Regions from separate parts of the Collimonas sp. PA-H2 genome, predicted to be linked through region 2. Evidence: predicted binding sites of a transcription regulator. Region 2 holds the regulator's gene; the other holds the start of a gene.
The links. The regulator LexA, encoded in region 2, represses DNA repair genes until DNA is damaged. The targets are predictions, from matches to a motif close to ACTGTATNNNNATACAGT.
Positions count from the first base shown of each region.

Region 1: a site for LexA is predicted at 1,999-2,016, ahead of recA (recombinase RecA). Genes of this name have one in related genera too.

Region 1 covers NZ_PDBX01000001.1:1,551,278-1,555,126, reverse strand. The annotation lists gene ggt (gamma-glutamyltransferase) at 1-1,530, opposite strand, end outside; gene recA (recombinase RecA) at 2,077-3,195, shown strand; gene recX (recombination regulator RecX) at 3,379-3,840, shown strand.
Region 2 covers NZ_PDBX01000001.1:4,865,361-4,869,209, reverse strand. The annotation lists gene rplI (50S ribosomal protein L9) at 1-198, opposite strand, end outside; gene rpsR (30S ribosomal protein S18) at 225-509, opposite strand; gene priB (primosomal replication protein N) at 560-877, opposite strand; gene rpsF (30S ribosomal protein S6) at 924-1,292, opposite strand; gene lexA (transcriptional repressor LexA) at 1,605-2,252, shown strand; gene BCF11_RS22315 (RNA methyltransferase) at 2,308-3,084, opposite strand; gene BCF11_RS22310 (inositol monophosphatase family protein) at 3,348-3,849, shown strand, end outside.

The DNA of each region.
Region 1 (3,849 bases), 3.3 Mb from region 2:
GCCGATCATGATCAGCTCAGCGGCGCCCCAAGGGGTTTGCTCTTTCATCTTGTAGCCCATGCCGTCGAGGATCTTCAGGGTATCCGGCGACAGGCCGCGGGTTTCGTAGTACACCTCGTCCGGCAGCCATTGGTGATGGATGCGCGGCGCATCGACCGCTTCCTGCGGCGCCATGCCGTAGTCGATTACATTCAGCGCTGTTTCCAGTGTGATGGTGATGATGCGCGAACCGCCCGGCGAACCCAGCACCATGTAAGTCTTGCCATCCTTGGTCACCAGGGTCGGCGCCATCGACGACAGCGGACGCTTGCCGGGAGCGATCGAGTTGGTCGCGCCTTGCACCAGGCCGAACAGGTTCTGCACGCCGGCCTTGACGGTGAAGTCATCCATTTCATCGTTGAGGAAGAAGCCGGTGCCCGGCGCAATCACCACGGCGCCGAAGCGGCCGTTGATGGTGTAGGTGGTCGACACCGCATTGCCGTCCTTGTCGACGATCGAGTAGTGGGTGGTTTCAGGCTTCTCGTGCGGCGCCATGCCTGGCTGCACTTCTACCGATGGCGTAGCCTTGTCGGCGCTGATCTTTGCGCGGATAGCGGCGGCGTATTCCTTGCTCAGCAAGCGGTCCAGCGGATTCTTGACGAAGGCCGGGTCGCCCAGGAAAGTGTTGCGGTCCATATAGGAATGGCGCATGGCTTCGGTCATGTAGTGCACCGAGGCTGCCGAGTGGAAGCCGAGTCCCTTCATGTCGTAGCCCTCGAGAATATTGAGGATCTGGCACATGGTGGCGCCGCCGGAGCTAGGCGGCGGGGCGGAGACGAACACATAGCCGCGATAGTTGCACGACAGCGGTGCGCTTTCGCTGATCTTGTAACTGGCAAAGTCGGCCGCGGTAATGATGCCGCCGCCCGCCTTGGAGGCGCGTTCCACTGCTTCCGGGATCGCGCCTTTGTAGAAGGCGTCGGGACCGTTGCGCGAGATGGCTTCCAGGGTCTTGGCCAGGTCCTTCTGCACCAGGCGGTCGCCCGGCTGCAATGGCGTGCCGTCGCGGCGCAGGAACAGGCGGGCCGCTTCCGGGTCCTTCTTGAACTGGGCGATGGTGGTGTCGAGGATGTCGGTGTCGCCGCGGTTCAGGATGTAACCGTCACGCGCCAGCTTGATCGCCGGCTGCATGACTTGTGCACGAGTCAGCTTGCCGTATTTGCGTTGCGCGCTGTCGAGTCCCAGCACGGTGCCGGGAACACCTGCCGCCAGGTAGCCAAACAGGCTGGCGTTGGTGATCGCCTTGCCGTTAGCGTCCAGGTACATATTGGCGCTGGCCGCGGCCGGTGCGGTTTCGCGGAAATTGATGAAGGTATCGCGGCCATCGGCCAGGTGGATGGTCATGAAGCCGCCGCCGCCGATATTGCCGCAGCAGGGATTCACCACCGCCTGCGCATAACCGACCGCTACCGCCGCATCGACGGCGTTGCCGCCCATCTTGAGGATGTCGGCCCCGACCTGCGAAGCCAGGTGCTGGGAAGTCACCACCATGCCGTTCTTCGCTTCGACCGCGGGTGCGGATGCTGCCTGTACGCTGCCCAGCAAGCCCAGCAGCAGTACCGATGCCGCCAATGGTTTCAACCAATAAGTAGTACGCATACCTTCTCCCTTTTATTAGTGGGCAAGCCGCTTGCCCCTAGCTTTGAATATGGCGCATATGTCTGAACCGGCAGCGGACTGGCTGCAGGAATAAGAAATAAGCAAAAATAAGCGTCACAATTATTGCATTGCTGTCGTCCGGCCGTTGTCCTTTTTACTTTTCCGGATGACGATATGCGTATTAAGCATAATTTGCGCCCGCTTCGTCCGCTGTATTTTCACCAGGATCGGGCATAAGTTCAGGCCTAAACATAGCCTTGGTTTGGCAGTTTGCGATAATCCGGATGCAAGTCAGGGGCTTGCGGACATACAATATGGCCACAGGTTTTTTGAAAATGAATAACAGTGCTTGCATAAATCACTGTTTTTTTATACAGTGCTTACCTGAAGTCCCGAATTTGTCACAGTAACCTCATCCTTTTTGTCGAAAGAGCAACCATGGACGATAAAAAATCCGCCGCCAACCCGGATAAAAGCAAGGCCCTTGCCGCGGCCTTGGCGCAGATCGAAAAGCAGTTCGGCAAAGGTTCGGTCATGCGGATGGACGACGGCGCGGTGGTCGAAGAAGTGCAAGTAGTCTCGACCGGCTCGCTCGGCCTCGATATCGCGCTCGGTGTCGGCGGCCTGCCGCGCGGCCGCGTAGTGGAAATCTACGGTCCGGAATCGTCGGGCAAGACCACGCTGACCCTGCAAACCATCGCCGAAATGCAAAAGCTGGGTGGCACCTGCGCCTTCATCGATGCAGAGCATGCGCTGGACGTCGGCTATGCCCAGAAACTGGGCATCAACCTGTCGGAACTGCTGATCTCGCAACCGGATACCGGCGAACAAGCGCTGGAAATCACCGATGCGCTGGTGCGTTCCGGCGGCGTCGACCTGATCGTGATCGACTCGGTGGCGGCGCTGACGCCACGTGCTGAAATCGAAGGCGACATGGGCGATTCCCTGCCAGGCCTGCAAGCACGTTTGATGTCGCAAGCGTTGCGCAAGCTGACCGGCAGCATCAACCGCACTAATACCCTGGTGATCTTCATCAACCAGATCCGCATGAAGATCGGCGTCATGTTCGGCAATCCGGAAACCACCACCGGCGGCAATGCCCTCAAGTTCTACGCTTCAGTGCGCCTGGATATCCGCCGTACCGGCTCGATCAAGTCCGGCGACGAAGTCATCGGCAACGAAACCAAGGTCAAGGTCGTCAAGAACAAGATCGCGCCGCCATTCAAGGAAGCGCACTTCGACATCCTGTATGGCGAAGGCACGTCGCGCGAAGGTGAAATCCTCGATCTCGGTTCCGATGCCAAGATCGTTGAAAAGTCGGGCGCCTGGTACAGCTACAACGGCGAACGCATCGGCCAGGGCAAGGACAATGCACGCACCTACCTGAAAGAACGTCCGGAACTGGCGCGCGAGATCGAAAACAAGGTGCGCGCTTCGCTGGGTGTGCCGCTGTTGGGCGAGATCAAGGCGGAAGGCGGCGACAAGGCTGACAAAGCCGCTGCCAAGGCCAATAAAGCCGCTGCTGCGGCCGCGGCCAAGGCTGAAGAGCCGGTCTAACATCCTGGCCGGCCTCGCTTAAGCAATTAAGCCGGCTGGGTAGTCAAAGAAAACGCCTTTCATAAAATTCCGCGCAACGGGTTTTTGAAAGGCGTTGTTGTTTGTAGCGAGCTGCACATACAGTACATAAAGTACATAACCAGCGCTACTTGATACTTAATACGCATTACTCGGAAAGCGGAGATGGCCAAACTGCAAATCAGCCTGAAGGGCAGGGCGCTGCGCTATCTATCGGCACGCGAACACAGCCGCCTGGAACTGGCGCGCAAACTGGCGCGCTATGCACAGGAAGGCGACGACATCGAAGCCTTGCTCGACACGTTGGAAGCCGCCAAGCTGCTGTCGCAATCGCGCTTCTCCGAATCACTGATCCACCGCCGCGCCCATCGCTACGGCAACAGCCGCATCCTCTCCGAATTGCAAAGCCACGGGATTGACGCCGAGTCACTGGTGGACATCAAGGCAGACTTGGCCAGCGGCGAAGTCGCGCGCGCGCGCGAGGTCTGGCGCAAGAAATTCAATCAGCCGCCGGCGGACGCTGCCGAACGGGCCAAGCAGATGCGCTTCCTGCTGCAGCGCGGGTTTTCTCATCGGGCCATACAGGCAGCGGTAAAAGGCGGGGATGAGGACGCTGAAGATTGCTGAGAGCGAAGC
Region 2 (3,849 bases):
TTGAGCCACAGCCAGCTTGGCTGCTGCCGCTGTTTCCAGGTCAGCGCGCTTCGCTTCGAATTCAGCGATAGCAGTTGTGGTAGCACGACGTGCCATACGTTGCGGGATCAGGAAGTTACGCGCGTAACCGTCCTTGACGCGAACAACTTCGCCCAGATTGCCGAGATTAACGACTTTTTCCAACAGAATAACTTGCATATTTTTCTCCTATTTCAAGTCGTCAATTAAGCGTTGTGCAGATCGGTGTATGGCAGCAGCGCCAGGAAACGTGCGCGCTTGATCGCAGTGTCCACTTGACGTTGATAGATTGCCTTGGTGCCGGTCAGACGTGCTGGCATGATCTTGCCGTTTTCCTGAACAAAATCCTTGAGCGTGTCGACATCCTTGTAATCAACGCTGGCAACGTGTGCAGCGGTGAAACGGCAGAATTTCTTGCGCTTGAACAGCGGGTTTTGTTGTTGACGCTTGTTTTTCAGTTTGCTTTTATCGAACTTTTTACCGAATGCCATTTTTGGCTCCTGTATCTAAAATAATTAATCTGCAATTTCCGCTATGTTCTCTAGGAACCATCTGCTTCCATTGCAGCGAAATCCGTGATGTGAAATACCAGACTCCTGCCGTTGCGACTCTTGCGCGCCATAAAACCGGTAAACCAGAAGGTGCCTCCCAATGGCGCCTGACTGAATCTTCCTGAAATCTCGCCGACGGCTAGCGCGGCGATTTCAAATTCGATCAAACGCTTTATTCCTGCTTCAATCGGCTCCGAACGGTGCTGCAGGTTTGCAGATACGATCGGAATGCCTGCCGGTGTATAACGTATGACTTCACGTTCGGCAATTTCGGCAACCAGCTGAAACACGTTATTGGCTTGGCTCACTCCTGATGGACTCGATGGCTATAAGAATGCTGGCGGGGAAGATAAATCAGGCTGCCGGCGCTTCAGTGCGATGGCTCTTGGCAGCATCTTCCTTCTGCACAGCCTTCATCATTGGCGAAGGACCTGTTTCGGCCTTCTTCAGCTTGACGGTCAGATGACGCAATACCGCATCATTGAACTTGAAGCCGGTTTCGATTTCAGCCAGAGTTTCGCTGTCGCACTCGATGTTCAGGCAGACGTAATGCGCTTTTGCCAGTTTCTGGATCAGGTATGCCAGTTGACGGCGGCCCCAGTCTTCCACGCGATGTACAGTGCCGCCACGTGTAGTGACGATACCTTTGTAGCGTTCGATCATTGCAGGCACTTGCTCGCTTTGATCTGGATGGACGATAAATACGATTTCATAATGACGCATGTAAGCTCCTTTTGGACTGATTGAAGAATCGCCCACCTCGGCGTCAAGACGAGTGTGGGAAGAGGAAAACCAGCAATAGTACGCGCAATTGCAACAAAACTCAATGCTTTCAGGCGCCTGCGGCCACCTAAGCATAAGTAAGTGGCTAAATCGCATCAATTTATCTTGCATTTGCACAAATACTGTACAAAAATACAGACTGTTGATATACACAGCACAAATGCAGCGCAACGCGCTTATGCCCTTCTTGTCGCTTTGTGCTTCTATCTGAATTGGATAGCCTCGGCTGTCAAACCTTGCCTTCAAACACTTATGATTAAACTGACCGCCCGCCAACAGCAAATCCTCGACCTGATCAGGGACGCCATCGAAAACACCGGCTTCCCGCCGACGCGCGCGGAAATCGCGACCGAACTCGGCTTCCGTTCGGCGAATGCGGCAGAAGAACATTTGCAGGCGCTGGCGCGCAAGGGCGCCATCGTGATCGCCCCCGGCACCTCGCGCGGCATCCGCCTGACGGAAACCACGCTGCGCAGCCAGGGCACGCAACTGGCGCTGCCCCACCCGGCCCTGATGCAGCTCAGCCTGCCGCTGGTCGGCCGCGTCGCCGCCGGCTCGCCTATCCTGGCGCAGGAGCACATCCAGGCCAGCTACAACGTCGACCCTGCCCTGTTCAGCGCCAAGCCGGACTATCTGCTGAAGGTTCGCGGCATGTCGATGCGCGACGCCGGCATCCTGGATGGCGACTTGCTGGCGGTAAAGAAAGCCGACAGCGCAAGAAATGGCCAGATCGTCGTGGCCCGGCTCGGCGACGATGTCACCGTCAAGCGCTATCAGAAAACCGGCTCGGTAATCCAGCTGCTTCCCGAAAACCCGGATTTTGAACCTATTGTTGTCAACGCCCAGGAAGACTTCGCCCTGGAAGGCCTTGCGGTCGGCCTGCTGCGTAGCTGGAACTAAGGAGCAACAAAAAAACACGGCCGGACCTGCCGCAGCGGCAGGCCCCAGTCCGGCGTCAGGAGCGGTCGAGCCGGCGCCGCTTGGTCAGTATCTGACTGGCGATGCCGCGTAGGATATTGACCTCTTCGGTTTCCAGCTGAGCCCGTGAAAACAGCCGTTTCAGGCGCGGCATCAATTTTTTCGGGCTGGCGGGATCGAGGAATTCAATTTCGATCAAAGCCTGCTCCAGATGCGCAAACATGCCGTCGATGTCGGTCAGGCTGGCGGCATTGCCCTGGAAACCGATCTCGCCGGCCCCTGCGGGTGACAAATCCTCGCCGGCGGCAACCCGGCATTCATAGGCCAGCACTTGCACCGCTTGCGCCAGATTCAGCGACGAGTATTCTGGATTGGCAGGAATATTCAGCAAGACATTGCACTTCTCCACTACTTCGTTGGGCAAGCCGTAACGCTCGCTGCCAAACAATACCGCGGCATTGAGGCTGACATCGCCTGCAAGCTGCGCCGCCAACGCGCGCGGCGCAGTCAAGGGCGGCGAGAATTCGCGCAAGCGGGCGCTCAGGGCGGCGGCGAAATTGCACCCCTCCAAGGCCTGCTCAACGCTGTCGACGATTCGCGCCGAAGCCAGGATATCCTGTGCGCCGCTGGCGAACGCCACGGCTTCTTCGCGCTGCAGGACGTCAGGAAAACGCGGATTGACCAGGACCAGCTCGGAAAACCCCATGGTTTTGATCGCGCGGGCGGCAGCGCCGACATTGCCGGGACTGCTGGTTTCGACCAGCACGAAGCGCAGCCGCTGAAAAAGAGACGTATCGATTTTCGCCGAATTCATTTGTGCCCTCCACTCAAGCGACGAGCGCTATCAAACGAAAGAAAATCTGTGTTCATCTGGCCTTTCGGGTAAAAGTAAGCGTTCAATTAAGCAATCTAGGTTTAAAATAGCGCCATAACGCAGATTTCTGCGACTAAAAGCTGCTTATTTATCAAAATAAGTATCGGATAGGCGCCGGAAAGTCCGCATCGTTCATTATTATCAATCAATAGGCGGTTCTGTTCCCGGTTGGCACAGTGCCGCCATTTTAACGGAACCCGATCATGCATCCAATGCTCAATACGGCCATCAAGGCCGCACGTCGCGGCGCCGCGGTTATCTCGCGCGCCTCTTTCGACCTCGATTTGCTGAAAGTCACCAAAAAGCAGCACAACGATTTCGTCACCGAAGTCGACCAGGCTGCCGAAGCCGCGATTATTGACGTATTGAAGAATGCCTACCCCGACCACGCCATCCTGGCCGAAGAATCGGGTGCTTCCGCCAACTTGCACGACGACAACGAAAACGTGTGGATCATCGATCCGCTCGACGGCACCACCAACTTCATCCACGGCTTCCCGCAGTATTGCGTCTCTATCGCCTTGCAGCATCGCGGCCAGATCACCCAGGCCGTGGTCTACGATCCAACCCGCAACGACCTGTTCACCGCCACCAAAGGCTCCGGCGCCTACCTGAACGACAAGCGGATCCGCGTCGGCAAGCGCGACAAGATCGCTGACGCCCTGATCGGCACCGGCTTTCCGTTCCGCGTAACCGACGGCCCGG